2 regions of the Streptomyces sp. NPDC060209 genome follow, and region 1 is predicted to be linked to the other one. Evidence: riboswitches for the same ligand, from Rfam matches in the RefSeq annotation. Region 1 holds a riboswitch; the other holds the start of a gene.

Region 1 (7,297 bases):
GGTCACGCGATGGCCCGCGGGTCCGAGGCGTACCGTGGCGCGGCCGTGCTCGGCGGGGAGCTGGCCCGCAGCGGTCTGACCGTGGCGACGGGCGGTGGCCCCGGTGCCATGGAGGCGGCCAACCTCGGCGCGTACGCGGCTCCGCACTCCGACGCGATGCTGCTCAAGGCCTGCGAACTCCTCGCCGCGACACCGTCGTTCGACCCGTCGGTCACCGACTGGGCGAGGGCCGCGTTCGCGGTCCGGGAGCGCTGGCCCGAAGGGGGATCCTCGGTCGCGATCCCCACGTGGTTCTACGGTCACGAGCCGCCGAACGCCTTCGCGGACCACATCGCCAAGTACTTCGCGAACGCCTTGCGCGAGGACGGGCTGCTGGCCCGCTCGACAGCCGGTGTGATCTTCCTGCCGGGCGCCGCCGGGACCGTACAGGAGATCTTCGACAACGCGACGCCGAACTACTACGAGTCCCGTTCCGCGCCCACACCGATGGTGCTGGTGAACCGCGCGCACTGGACTGAGAAGCTGCCCGCCTGGCCGCTGCTGAGCGCGCTCGCGGCGGACCGGGCCATGGAGTCCCGTATCGCGCTCGTCGACACGGTGGAGGAGGCGGCCCCGGCGCTCGCCCGGCTGACGGGCTGAACCGGACGGACTGGCTCAGCGGGCGGCGAGCCGCGCGTCGAGGGCGTCGAAGAAGGCCTCCCAGCCGTCCTCGGCCGCGGCGTACTGCTCGGGCGTGAGATTGCCGCCGCGCTGCCGGAAGACCATCTCGGTGGACTTCCGGCTCCTCTCGGTGAAGGTCACCGTGACCGTCTCGCCCTCGATGTCCGCGGGCGCGCTCCGGTCCTTCAGCGTGAAGACGAGCCGCTCCGGGGCGGACACCTCCCGGTAGACGCCGTGGAAGGGCATGTCCGCGCCGGGCACCACGATGACCAGGCTCCACTCGCCGCCCGGCCTGACATCCATCGACACCCGGTCGAGCGGTACGTCGGCGTCACCCCCGTACCAGGCGGCGAAATCCTCGGGGACCGTCCAGGCCTCGAAGACCCGGTCCCGCGGCGCCGCGACGACTCGGGTGATGTCGATGCCCTCACGCGCCGACCGCGTCATGTTTCCTGCCCCTTCCGGACGTTTCCGTCCAGGGGATCACGCCCCACGGAGAGCCGCCAGCCGGTCGTACCGGCGTTCCCGGCCGCCTCAGGCTTCCCGGGGAAGGACCACCGTCTCCGCCGGGTCGAACGTCACTCCCACGACGGCCCCCTCCTCCGGGGTGTCCCGCAGACCGCACTCCGCCTCCAGGGCCGGACCGTCGCCGGGGTGCAGGGTGACGGTGACGTGGTGGCCCCGGAAGGTGCGTGCGCCCACCGTGCAGCGCAGGCCGTCCTTCGGGCCGCCGATCCGCACGCCGCCCGGCCGCACGAGCAGCTCGCATCCGCCCTGGGGGGAGTCCTCGGGCACCGGAACCTTGCCCCAGACCGTGTCGGCGGCCGTACCCGTGACCGTGGCGTCCACCAGGTTGTCGAAGCCGAGGAAGCGGGCGACGAAGGCCGACGCGGGCTGCTGCCAGACCTCCAGCGGGGTACCCGCCTGGGCGATCCGGCCGTCGCGCATGACCACGACCCGGTCGGCGAGCGCGAACGCCTCGCCCTGGTCGTGGGTGACGGCGAGCACCGTGGTGCCCAGCCGGCCGAAGAGGGTGCGCAGTTCGACGACGAGCCGTTCGCGCAGGCTCCGGTCCAGCTGGCCCAGCGGCTCGTCCAGCATCAGCAGTTTCGGACGGGGCGCCAGGGCCCGGGCGAGCGCCACCCGCTGCTGTTCACCGCCGGACAGGGCGGCGACGGCCCGACGGCCCGCCCCCGGCAGGCCGACCAGGTCCAGGAGTTCACCGGCCCTGCGCTCGCGCTCGGCGCGGGGGACTCCGTGCATCCTCAGCCCGAAGGCGACGTTGGCTCCGACGTCCCGGTGCGGGAACAGCTGGTGGTCCTGGAACATCAGGCCGAGCCCGCGCCGGTGCACGGGCAGGGACGCCTGGTCGGCGCCGTCCAGGAGCACCCGGCCGCCGTCCAGGGGCTGAAGCCCGGCCACGGCCCGCAGCAGCGTCGACTTGCCGCTGCCGCTCGGCCCCAGCACGCAGACGATCTCGTGGTCGGCGACCTCCAGGTCCACCGCGTCCAGCGCGGTCCGCTTCCCGAACCGGACCGTGGCCGACTCCACTGCCAGCATCTCTAGAACTCCCCGGATCGGTCGGTGCGGATACGTTCGAGCAGGAGCAGCGACACCGCGCAGACGAGCATCAGAATCGTGCTGAGTGCCATCGCCTGGCCGTAGTTGAGCTCTCCGGAGCGCCCCAGCAGCCTGGCGACGGCGACCGGCAGGGTGGGATTGTCGGGTCGCGCGATGAACACGGTCGCGCCGAACTCACCGAGCGACACGGCGAAGGCGAACCCGGCGGCCACCAGCACCGCCCGCCGCACCAGCGGGAGGTCCACCTCTCGCCAGGCCCGCAGCGGCGAGGCGCCGAGCACCGCGGCGGCCTCCCGCAGCCGTTCGTCGACCGCGCGCAGGACGGGCAGCATGGTCCGTACGACGAAGGGGACGCCCACCAGTGCCTGGGCGAGCGGCACGAGGATCCAGGACGTACGCAGGTCGAGCGGCGGCTTGTCGAGGGTGATGAGGAAGCCGAAGCCGACGGTGACCGCCGACACTCCGAGCGGCAGCATCAGCAGGGCGTCGAAGCCGCGCACGAGCCTGCCGGCCCGCCGCGTCAGCGCGGCGGCCGCGAGGCCGCCGATCACGAGGGCGATGAGGGTCGCGACCAGCGCGTAACGCAGGGAGTTCCCGATGGCGTCGAGCGGCGGCACGAGGAAGGTGGAGCCGTTGGCGTCGACGGACTGCAGCGCGCGGTAGAAGTCGAATCCGTAGCCGCCGGAGGTGTCCAGGGAGCGTTCCACCAGCACGCCGAGCGGCAGCAGGATGAGCAGCAGCACGGTCAGCAGTACACCGCCGAGCAGCGCCCGCTGCCCGGCTCCGCGGGGCGGCCGGGCGGTCTGCGCCGGGTCGACGAGCTTCAGGGCCGTCTCCCGGCGCCGTACGGTCCAGGCGTGGACGGCGAGGATCCCGCCGACCGCGGCGAACTGCACCAGGGTCAGTACGGCGGCCGTCGGCAGATCGAGGAGCTGCGCGGTCTGCCGGTAGATCTCCACCTCCAGCGTGGAGTAGGCCGGACCGCCGAGGATCTGGACGACTCCGAAGGAGGTGAAGGTGAAGAGGAAGACCATGAGCGCCGCGGCCGCGACGGCGGGGGCCAGCGCGGGCAGCGTCACCCGCCGCCAGGCGGCGAGGCGTCCGGCCCCGAGCACCCGGGCGGCCTCCTCCTGGCGGGGGTCGAGCTGGGACCAGAGCCCGCCCACCGTCCGTACGACGACCGCGTAGTTGAAGAACACATGGGCGAGCAGGATCGCCCACACCGTGGTGTCGAGCCGTACGCCCCAGAGCTCGTCGAGGAACCCGCCGCGTCCCAGCAGCGCCAGGAACGCCGTGCCCACCACGACGGTCGGCAGGACGAACGGCACGGTCACCACTGCCCGCAGCAACTGCTTGCCGGGGAAGTCGAAGCGGGCGAAGACGTAGGCACCGGGCAGCGCGATCAACAGGGTGAGCACGGTCGAGGCGAGGGCCTGCCACGTGGTGAACCAGAGGACGTCGAGGATGTCCGGCCGACTCAGCACCGTGCCGATGCGGCCGAACTGCCAGACGCCGTCCGCCTTCAGCCCCCGGCCGACGATCGCGACGACCGGGTAGGCGAAGAACAGGGCGAAGAACGCGACGGGCACGGCCATGAGGCCGAGCCGCACCGCGTTCCCCCTCCACGAGGCCGAGGGCCGCGCGACTACTTCACGACGAGCGAGGACCACGACTGGACCCACTGCTCACGGTTCTTGGCGATCTTCTCCGGGGCCACCGTCGCCGGCTTGTCGACGGTCGCACCGAACTTCGTGAACAGCTCCGGCAGCTTCGCGTCCTTCACCACCGGGTTCACGAACATGTTCAGCGGCATGTCCTCCTGGAACTGCTTGCTGATCAGGAAGTCCAGCAGTGCCTTGCCGCCCGCCTCGTTCTTCGCGCCGTCCAGCAGGCCGGCGAACTCGATCTGGCGGAAGCAGGTGCCGGTGGCGACACCGGTCGGGGCCTCGGTGGGCTGCGGGTCGGCGTACAGCACCTCGACGGGCGGGCTGGAGGCGTACGAGACGACGAGCGGGCGCTCGGCCTTGGCCTTCTTTCCGCCCGCGGAGCCGGAGAACTCCTCGTTGTACGCCTGCTCCCAGCCGTCGACGACCTTGACGCCGTTGCTCTTCAGCTTCTTCCAGTAGTCCTGGTAGCCGGTCTCGCCCTGGGTGGCGACCGTGCCGAGGAGGAAGCCGAGGCCGGGCGAGGAGGTCGCGGCGTTCTCGGTGACGAGGAGGTTCTTGTACTCGGGCTTCAGCAGGTCGTCGAAGGTCTTCGGCGGGTCGAGCTTCTTGTCGGCGAAGTACTTCTTGTCGTAGTTGACGCAGATGTCGCCGGTGTCGATGGGCGTGACCCGGTGCTTCTCCTCGTCGAGCTGCGTGTCGGCCGCGACACGGTCGAGGCCCTTCGCCTCGTACGGCGTGAACAGGCCGTTGTCGAGGGCGCGGGAGAGCAGCGTGTTGTCGGCGCCGAAGAACACGTCGCCGCGGGGGGAGCCCTTGGTCAGGATCTCCTGGTTGAGGGCCGCTCCGGCGTCACCGCTCTTGAGCACCTTGACCTTGTAGCCGGTCTCCTTCGTGAACGCCTTCAGGACCGCGTCCGAGGCGTTGAAGGAGTCGTGGCTGACCAGGGTGACGGTCTTCGAGCCGGCGCCCGTGCCGTCGGACGCCTTGCCGTCGGATCCGCCGCAGCCTGCGAGCGCGGAGACGCCGAGCGCGGCGGCGAGCGCCGTCGCCGCGTACTTCGTGGTGGTCTTCATGGTGATTCCTCCTGGAGATGACCAGGAAGAGACGCGGCCCTGTCCGCTCGGCGAGCGGGCAGGGCGCAACAGCTTGAGTAAGGTCCGAACTTCCTACCCGGAATGACCCGGGCGAGGTTCAGAGGGTCTGCGGCCGACCTGTCCTCGGTGCCGCACTCTCAGCGCTGTGGCGCTCCCCTGTCGGAATATGAAGTTGATTTCCGGGCCAGGCTACACCGGCCGGATCACGCCTGACCGGCCGGATAGCGCCCGTCCTCGGAACCCTCTCAGCGCTCGGAGGCCGCCAGCTGTCCGCAGGCCCCGTCGATCTCCTGGCCGCGGGTGTCCCGGACGGTGACCGGCACGCCGTGGGCCGCGATCGCCTCGACGAAAGCCTTCTCGTCCTCGGGCCGCGAGGCGGTCCACTTGGAGCCCGGGGTCGGGTTCAGCGGGATGAGGTTGACGTGTACCCGCTTGCCCTTGAGCAGCCGGCCCAGCCGGTCGCCCCGCCATGCCTGGTCGTTGATGTCACGGATCAGCGCGTACTCGATGGAGATACGGCGGCCGGACTTCTCCGCGTACTCCCACGCGGCGTCCAGGACCTCACGGACATTCCAGCGGGTGTTCACGGGCACGAGTGTGTCGCGCAGCTCGTCGTCCGGAGCGTGCAGGGAGACCGCGAGCCGGCACTTGAAGCCCTCGTCGGCGAAGCGCAGCATCGCCGGCACCAGGCCCACCGTGGACACGGTGATCCCGCGCTGCGAGAGCCCCAGGCCGTCCGGTTCCGGATCCGTCAGCCTGCGGATCGCCCCGACCACGCGGTTGTAGTTGGCCAGCGGTTCGCCCATGCCCATGAAGACGATGTTCGACAGCCGCGCCGGCCCGCCCGGGACCTCGCCGTCGCGCAGCGCCCGCATGCCGTCCACGATCTGGTGCACGATCTCGGCCGTCGACAGGTTGCGGTCGAGGCCGGCCTGGCCGGTGGCGCAGAACGGGCAGTTCATCCCGCAGCCCGCCTGCGACGAGATGCACATGGTCACCCGGTCCGGATACCGCATGAGGACCGACTCGACGAGCGTGCCGTCGTGCAGCTTCCAGAGCGTCTTGCGGGTGGTGTCGTCGTCACAGCTGATGTGGCGTATGACCGACATCAGGTCGGGGAACATCGCCTCGGCGAGCTTGTCGCGCGAGGCGGCCGGGATGTTGGTCCACTCCGCCGGGTCGTGCGCGTACCGCGTGAAGTAGTGCTGCGACAGCTGCTTGGCGCGGAAGGGCTTCTCGCCGGTCGCGGCGACTGCTTCCTTGCGCTCGTCGGGCGTGAGGTCGGCGAGGTGCCGCGGCGGCCGCTTGGCTCCACGGGGCGCGACGAAAGTGAGTTCTCCGGGCTTAGGCATGGTTCTCCCAGTGTCGCAGACACGCCGTGGTACTCAGGGCCGCCTACGGACCGGGCGGGACGGGAGAGGCCCCTACGGTCGCCGCCGGCCTCCGTCGACGTGCGTTCCACGGCCCAGGGACGGCCCAGGTGTGCTCGGCGAGCGTGACCGATCGCACGGTGGGACCGCCCTGGCCGGCGGACGTCCCTCAACCAGGATTCCGCAGGGCGGAGCGCATGTGACGGTGGAGCTCCACGGCGCGACGGTGCATCCGGAAGATCCAGTAACAGAAGCCGGCCGTGCCGAGCGCGAAGATCAGCGGAACCGTCAGCGAGCCGGTGACGGCCCCCAGGACGATCAGGCCGACCGCGACCAGGCCCATGCAGCCCAGCCAGTACGGCAGCCACCGGCCGCCCCGTTCCATCCTCCCCAGCTGGTCGGCGACCAGCCTTCGCATGGTCGCCCGCTCCTCGGGGTCCTCCGGCACCTCACGGTGCCGGATCTTGCGGTTGAGTTCGGCGATTCCGCGCGGGTCGGTGCCGGCCGCACGGCCGGCCCTGCGGCGCTGAACGGTCACGATGCCGATGACGACGGCGGTGAAGACCGCTGTCTGGATCACCGACCAGCCGAGGGGCACATCCCGGCGGAACAGAGCGTTGGCACCCACGCCGAGTGCGAAGATCAGCACCGCCTGCGCGGTCGTACTGCGGTCGAGCCAGAGCTTCACGTCACGCACGGCCACGTACCTCCTCGGAGCGACGAAGAACCGCTGTCGTCTCCCGGGTACCCCGTCGGTCCGTCTCCGCACGCCGGGCGGTCGCCCGGCGCACCGCGGATCAGGTGAGCCGCTCGCCCGGCAGCCGGACGACCGCGGTTCCCCGCGCCAGGTCCACCGTGGTCCGGTTCGGGGGCGCGCCGTCCTCCTCGTCGTCCCGCATCAGCAGGGCCGACTGCCGCTCCTTGA
Region 2 (7,297 bases), on a different contig from region 1:
AACATCTGGGTGATCGCGTAGTCGGCACCGGCGCGGCACTTGTCCACGAAATGACCGATGTCGGAGTCCCAGTCGGCGGACCGCGGATGCATTTCCGGAAAAGCCGCGACGCCGACGCAGAAATCGCCGGCTTCCTTGATCAGCCGGACGAGATCCGCCGCGTACCGCACGCCCTGCGGGTGCTCGATCCACTCGCCCATCGGGTCGCCGGGCGGGTCTCCGCGCACCGCGAGGATGTTGCGGATCCCGGCGTCGGCGTACTGCCCGACCATGTTGCGCAGCTCGGCGACCGAATGGTCGACGGCGGTGAGGTGCGCGACCGGTGTGAGCGTGGAGTCCGCGGCGATCTGCTGGGTCGCCCGGACCGTCCCGGCGCGGGTCGAACCCCCGGCCCCGTACGTCACGGAGACGAAGCTCGGTGCCACGGCCTCGACACGGCGCAGGGCGTTCCAGAGGTTCCGCTCGCCCTTCTCGGTCTTGGGCGCCCAGAATTCGAACGAGAACGACGTCTCGCCGGTCGCGAGCAGCTCACGCACGGTGCGCGCGTGATCTGTCCTGGTGGAAGGTGTGCCAAGGGCCATACTGGGAGGTTAACCAGGGCCCGGCGGTACCCCAACCAGAGGGGGCGAATTGACCGGAATGAGGTGGATTTTGTCCACCCCTCGGACACCCCTCCGATGCTCACGCCGAAGCTTCGTCCCGGTGCCCCTGCGACACGCTTCGGGCAGTCCGCCCCGAGCGGGTGCGAGCCCGCCCGGTTCAGGCGGTGCGTGCCCGGATGCGCCGCGCGAGCGACGCGGCCGCAGCTGCCGGGTCCGCCGCCTCGGTGATCGCCCGGACGACGACGACACGACGTGCGCCGGCGTCCAGCACCTCGTCCAGATTGCCGGCGTCGATCCCGCCGATGGCGAACCAGGGACGCGTCGTGCCGAGCGAGGCGGCGTAGCGCACGAGGCCGAGGCCCGGGGCGTGCCGGCCGGGCTTGGTCGGGGTGGGCCAGCAGGGGCCCGTGCAGAAGTAGTCGACCCCCGGCTCCGCGACGGCCGCGTCGACCTCCGCCTCGGCATGGGTGGAGCGGCCGATCACCGCGTCGCCGCCCATGACGGCACGGGCGGCGGGCACGGGCAGATCACCCTGCCCGAGGTGCAGCACGTCGGAGCCGATCGCATGGGCGACGTCCGCCCGGTCGTTCACCGCCAGGAGCGCACCGTGGCGCTTGCAGGCGTCGGCGAGGACCGCGAGGTGTTCGAGCTCCTCGGCCGCCTCCATGCCCTTGTCCCGCAACTGCACGATGTCCACGCCGTTGGCCAGCACGGCGTCGAGGAACTCGGGGAGATCACCCTGCCGCTTGCGGGCGTCCGTGCACAGGTAGAGCCGGGCGCCGGAGAGCTGGTTGCGAGGCGTGGACATGATGAATTCCCCCGTCGGTGCGTGGATGGATCTCTGATGCGGCGACGAATCGCCCGTACGTCGATGGATCACCGTGCCGGCAGTCCGGTAACGGCGGAGTGCGGGCCGCGTGTGCCACGGCCCGCACTCCACTCACGGTCGTCCGGTCAGACGGCGAGCGCCTGGGCGCGGCGCTTCACCTCCGTACCGCGATTCTCACTCAGGGCCTGCGCGGGGGTTCCGGGCAGGCTCGGGTCGGGGGTGAAGAGCCATTCCAGCATCTCTTCGTCGTTGTAGCCGTCGTCCCTCAGGAGCGTCAGGGTCCCTACGAGACCCTTGACCACCTTGTCGCCGTCGATGAAGGCGGCAGGCACCTGGAGCGCGCGGTTCTCACCACGTCGTACGGCGATGAGCTGGCCTTCCTTGACCAGCTGCCGTACGCGCGTCACCTCGACATCGAGCATTTCCGCGATGTCGGGAAGGTGGAGCCATGCGGGGACGAGAGCATCGATCTTTGCGTCAATCTCGGTCACAGGGACAAGCGTGCCATCCCGGACCGACAGTCGGTACCCGGGCCGACCGTACGTGGCCGTCACTGCCCCCGGAGCGCCGTCGATTTCAGCGGGACGGAGGAGTCGGCGGCCCTCACCGGATCGATCCGCGCCCCGGCTTCGACGAGCTTGCGCCCCTGCGCCAGGTCGCGGGGCCTGCTGACGGCCAGCACGGCCACCAGGACCCCTTGCCGCAGCCAGCAGACCGTCCAGGACGGGTCCGCGGGGTCGCCCCGCCACAGCAGCGTGTCGGCGCCGGTGTGATGTCCGGCGTACTGGACGAAGCGTCCGAACTGCTCGGACCAGAAGTAGGGCACCGGGTCGTACGTCCTGACGACACCGTCCGCGAGGGCGGCGGCGACCGTTCGGGGCCCCTGGAGGGCGTTGTCCCAGTGGTGGACCAGGAGCCGCTCACCGTAGCGGGCGGAGGGGAAGGAGGCGCAGTCGCCCACCGCGTAGACATCGGGCAGTGAGGTGCGCAGCGAGCTGTCGGTGGTGACCGAGCCGTCCGGGCCGAGTGCGATGCCCGAGCCCGCGAGCCACGCGGTCGCGGGCCGGGCACCGATGCCCACGACCACCGCCCCGGCGGGGATCACCCGGCCGTCCGCCAGGTGGACGGCGCCCTGTTCGACGCGTGCGACCCGGGCGCCGGTGAGGAGTTCGGCTCCGCTCTCGGCGTACCAGCCGGCCATCGGAGCGGCGACCTCGGCGGGCATCGTGCCGGCGAGTGGGCGGCCGGCGGCCTCGACGACGGTGACCGCGCAGCCGGCGGCACGGGCCGCGGTGGCGAACTCGGCGCCGATCCAGCCCGCTCCGACGACGACCACGTCGTGCTGCCGCTCCAGGACGGGCCGCAGCCGTGCGGCGTCGTCGAGGGTTCGCAGCAGATGGACGCCGGGCACGCCCTCGGAACCCGGCAGTCCGACGGGTTCCGCTCCGGTGGCGAGGACCAGCACGTCGTAGCCGACGGGCCCCTCCGGGGTGTCCAGCTCATGCGCCTCGGCGCGCAGGCCGGCCACATCGAGCCCCAGGCGCAGAGTGATGCCCAGGGACTCGAAGTCGACGTCGAAAGCGGAGTCCTCGGCCTTGCCGAGCAGTACCGCCTTGGACAGGGGAGGCCTGTCGTACGGCTGGTGCGGTTCGGCTCCGATCAGGGTGACCGGGCCCGTGAACCCCTGTTCGCGCAGGGCCACGGCCGTCTGCACGCCGGCCATGCCCGCGCCCACGATCACGACTTCCCGCGGCCGGTCTCCCGCTGCCGGGTCCTGCGTCTGCTCGTCCACCCGTCCACCCTAGCGATCTGATGCGCCGTCAGCTCGCGAGCTCTTCCACCACGCTCGTCCCGCTGCCCTGCTGGGACTCCCATTCCCATGTCTCGTCCAGGCGGACCCTGCCGTCGGACAGGTCCGTGACGGTCGAGACGCAGTGCCCGGAGGAGGTCGTTCCGTCCTGCTTCAACTGGACGTAGCGGAAGTCCAGGGTGTCCGCGTCCCGGGTGCCGACGAGGTGACCGCGGACGACGTCACCGCCCGCGTACTCGGCCCATATCCGGCCGTCCCGCTCGTGGTACGAGAACCGGGTGAGAGTACCGACCTGGCCGGGGGCCTGGTCGGCGACCGGCGAGAGGACGAGTCCGTCGAGCGAACGGGCCACGGGCACTGCTCCCTTACTGGCTGCGGGCGGTGGGGTTTAGGCTGGCCACCGTAAGGCACTCGCGGGAGTCCGGACGCACCGGGCTGAGAGGGAGGCTGACCGGCCTCCGACCGTACGAACCTGATCCGGGTCATGCCGGCGAAGGGAGGGGCTGGACGCCCATGCGCATCTCCGCAGACAGTTCCGACGTCCTGGTCGTCGGAGGCGGCATCATCGGCCTGGTCACCGCCTGGCGGTCGGCCCAGCACGGCCTGCGCACCACGCTGGCCGATCCGGAACCGGGCGGCGGAGCCGCCCAGGTGGCGGCCGGGATGCTCGCCGCCGTCACCGAGCTCCACTACGGCGAACAGACCCTGCTGGGCCTCAACGTGGCCTCCGCCAAGCGCTATCCGGCGTTCGTGGCCGAGCTGGAGGAGGCGAGCGGGCAGACGACCGGCTTCCGCGCCTGCGGCACCCTCTCCGTCGCGCTGGACTCCGACGACCGGGCGCATCTGCGGGAGCTGCACGCGCTGCAGCAGCGTTCGGGGCTGGAGTCCGAGTGGCTCAGCGGCCGTGAGTGCCGGCGCCTGGAGCCGATGCTCGCGCCGGGTGTGCGCGGCGGGCTGCGGGTCGACGGCGACCACCAGGTGGATCCCCGACGGCTGGCCTCGGCACTGGTCACCGCGTGCGAGCGGGCGGGCGTGGTCTTCCGCCGCGCCTGGGTCCAGCGGCTCTCCGTCACGGGCGGCCGTGCGACGGGAGCCGTACTGGCGGACGGTACGGAACTCGCCGCCGGCCAGGTGGTGCTCGCCGGCGGCAGCCTCAGCGGCAGGCTCGCCGGGCTGCCCGGGGCCGTCGTGCCGCCGGTACGCCCGGTCAAGGGGCAGGTGCTGCGGCTGACCGTGCCTGCCGCGTACGCCCCCTTCCTCAGCCGGACGGTGCGGGCCGTGGTGCGCGGCAGCCATGTCTACCTGGTCCCGCGCGCCGACGGTGAGCTGGTGGTCGGCGCGACCACCGAGGAGCTGGGCTGGGACACCACGGTCACCGCGGGCGGGGTGTACGAGCTGCTTCGTGACGCCCATGAGCTGATGCCGGGCATCACCGAGCTACCACTGACCGAGACCCGGGCAGGTCTGCGGCCCGCGTCGCCGGACAACGCGCCGATGCTGGGCCCCACGGCTCTGCCCGGCCTGCATCTCGCCACCGGGCACCACCGCAACGGGGTGCTGCTGACCCCCGTCACCGGCGACGTGATGGCCCACGTGCTGACCACCGGCGAGCTGCCCGAGCTGGGCCGCCCCTTCGCACCGGGCCGCTTCGCCCCGGCCCCCGAGACCGCTCGGACCACCTCCCCCGAAGACACCGCCCCCGCGCCGCAGGAGCAGCCCGTATGACACAGCCCGTGCCCGCCGCCGTCCCTGTTCACGTCTCCCTGTCCGTCAACGGGGAACACCGCACCCTCCCCGCCGGCACCGCGCTGGACACCCTGGTCGCGGCGCTGACCACGGCTCCCTCCGGTGTAGCCGCCGCGGTCAACGAGGCCGTCGTCCCACGCGGCCAGTGGTCCGCCACCGTGCTCGCCGACGGCGACCGCGTCGAGATCCTCACCGCGGTCCAGGGAGGCTGACCATGTCCGACGATCTCTTCACCCTCGGTCCGGCCACGTTCTCGTCCCGGCTGATCATGGGGACGGGCGGGGCGCCCAGCCTGGACGTGCTGGAACGCTCCCTGATCGCCTCGGGCACCGAGCTGACCACCGTGGCGATGCGCCGGCTCGACCCGACCGTCCAGGGTTCGGTGCTCTCCGTCCTGGAACGCCTCTCCATCCAGGTCCTGCCGAACACCGCGGGCTGTTTCACCGCCGGCGAGGCCGTACTGACGGCCCGGCTGGCCAGGGAGGCGCTGGGCACCGACTGGATCAAGCTGGAGGTCGTGGCCGACGAGCGGACCCTGCTTCCCGACCCGATCGAGCTGCTGGACGCCGCCGAGATCCTGGTCGACGACGGTTTCACGGTCCTGCCGTACACCAATGACGACCCGGTTCTGGCCCGAAAGCTCCAGGACGTGGGGTGCGCGGCGATCATGCCGCTGGGCTCCCCCATCGGCTCCGGGCTCGGCATCCGCAACCCGCACAACTTCCAGCTGATCGTCGAGCAGGCCGGGGTCCCGGTGATCCTCGACGCCGGCGCCGGGACCGCCTCGGACGCGGCGCTGGCGATGGAGCTGGGCTGTGCCGCTGTGATGCTCGCCTCGGCGGTGACCCGGGCGCAGGAGCCGGAGCTGATGGCGGCGGCCATGCGGCACGCGGTGGACGGCGGACGCCTGGCCTACCGGGCTGGACGCATCCCGCGCCGCCATTTCGCCGAGGCGTCCTCGCCGGCGGAGGGCCGCGCGGTGCTGGACCCGGAGCGCCCGGCCTTCTGAGGTCCGGGCACCCGCGGCGGCCTCCCGGTCACAGCACGTGCATACCCCTGTCACGGCTCGGCACCGGAACGGCCCCCGGGACACCCTGGGCCATCCGTCGTGTCCGTGGCAGCTCGTAGACTCGCCCCGTGGACACGACCCTCCAGGACCCCCTTGTCGGGCAGCTGCTCGACGGCCGCTATCGCATTGATGCGCGCATCGCCGTCGGCGGTATGGCCACGGTGTACCGGGCCGTGGACACCCGGCTCGACCGGGTGCTCGCCCTCAAGGTGATGCACCCGGCGCTGGCGACCGACGCCGCGTTCGTCGAACGCTTCATCCGCGAGGCCAAGTCCGTCGCCCGGCTCGCCCATCCGAACGTGGTGGCCGTCTTCGACCAGGGTGCCCAGGGCGCGTACGTGTACCTCGCGATGGAGTACGTCGCCGGATGCACCCTGCGCGATGTCCTGCGCGAGCGCGGAGCGCTGCAGCCCCGGGCCGCGCTGGACATCCTCGAACCGGTGCTGGCCGCCCTCGGCGCCGCGCACCGCGCGGGCTTCGTCCACCGCGACATGAAGCCGGAGAACGTCCTGATAGGGGACGACGGCCGGGTCAAGGTCGCCGACTTCGGCCTCGTACGCGCCGTGGGAACCGCCACGGACACCACCGGCTCGCTCCTGGGCACGGTCTCCTATCTGGCTCCGGAGCAGATCGAACAGGGCACGGCCGACACCCGGTCCGACGTGTACGCCTGCGGTGTGGTGCTCTACGAGATGCTGACCGGCGGCAAGCCCCACACCGGGGACACCGCGGCCCAGGTCATCTACCAGCACCTGAACGAGGACGTCCCCGCGCCGTCCGCCGCCGTCCCGGGCCTGGCCGCCGGGCTGGACGAACTGGTGGCCGCGGCCACCGCCCGCAACCCCGATGCCCGCCCGTCCGACGCGGTGGCCCTGCTCGCCGGGTCCCGCGAGATACGGGCGGCCCTCACCCAGGAGCAGCTCGACGCGGTGCCCCCGCAGGCCATCGCGGAGGCGCACGACGCCGCCGAGGACCGTACGAGCGTGATCCCCAGGGTGATCCCGGCCGGCCAGGGCACCGCTCATCACACCAGCCGGCTGGAGATGCCCCCGGCCTCGCCCCGGGAGCCGGGACGGGGGCGACGCGGGCCCTTCGTCGGGCGCGGCCGTCGCGGGATGCTCACCGTGCTCGTCGCCGTCCTGCTCGTGCTGGGGGTCGGAGGGGGCGTCTGGTACATCAACTCGGGTCAGTTCACCCGGGTCCCCTCCGTCCTGGGCCAGACCCAGAGCGCCGCCGAGAAG

The links. Region 1 has a riboswitch for thiamine pyrophosphate ahead of ACFWFI_RS16005 (thiamine ABC transporter substrate-binding protein). Riboswitches for the same ligand answer to the same signal wherever they lie in the genome.
Region 2: it holds a riboswitch for thiamine pyrophosphate, as region 1 does, so the genes downstream of both, thiO (glycine oxidase ThiO) here and ACFWFI_RS16005 (thiamine ABC transporter substrate-binding protein) in region 1, are expected to answer to the same signal.

Annotation. Positions count from the first base shown of each region.
Region 1 covers NZ_JBHWZS010000070.1:295-7,591, reverse strand. Annotated here, with positions in the region: gene ACFWFI_RS16025 (LOG family protein) at 1-639, shown strand, start outside; gene ACFWFI_RS16020 (SRPBCC family protein) at 655-1,107, opposite strand; gene ACFWFI_RS16015 (ABC transporter ATP-binding protein) at 1,195-2,220, opposite strand; gene ACFWFI_RS16010 (ABC transporter permease) at 2,223-3,836, opposite strand; gene ACFWFI_RS16005 (thiamine ABC transporter substrate-binding protein) at 3,887-4,981, opposite strand; TPP riboswitch at 5,054-5,170, opposite strand; gene rlmN (dual-specificity RNA methyltransferase RlmN) at 5,248-6,354, opposite strand; gene ACFWFI_RS15995 (hypothetical protein) at 6,542-7,075, opposite strand; gene ACFWFI_RS15990 (DUF6191 domain-containing protein) at 7,170-7,297, opposite strand, start outside.
Region 2 covers NZ_JBHWZS010000172.1:9,175-16,471, reverse strand. Annotated here, with positions in the region: gene metF (methylenetetrahydrofolate reductase [NAD(P)H]) at 1-581, opposite strand, end outside; gene thiE (thiamine phosphate synthase) at 760-1,410, opposite strand; gene ACFWFI_RS27515 (Rv2175c family DNA-binding protein) at 1,557-1,922, opposite strand; gene ACFWFI_RS27510 (NAD(P)/FAD-dependent oxidoreductase) at 1,982-3,223, opposite strand; gene ACFWFI_RS27505 (hypothetical protein) at 3,252-3,593, opposite strand; TPP riboswitch at 3,645-3,757, shown strand; gene thiO (glycine oxidase ThiO) at 3,755-4,966, shown strand; gene thiS (sulfur carrier protein ThiS) at 4,963-5,199, shown strand; gene ACFWFI_RS27490 (thiazole synthase) at 5,202-5,996, shown strand; gene pknB (Stk1 family PASTA domain-containing Ser/Thr kinase) at 6,125-7,297, shown strand, end outside.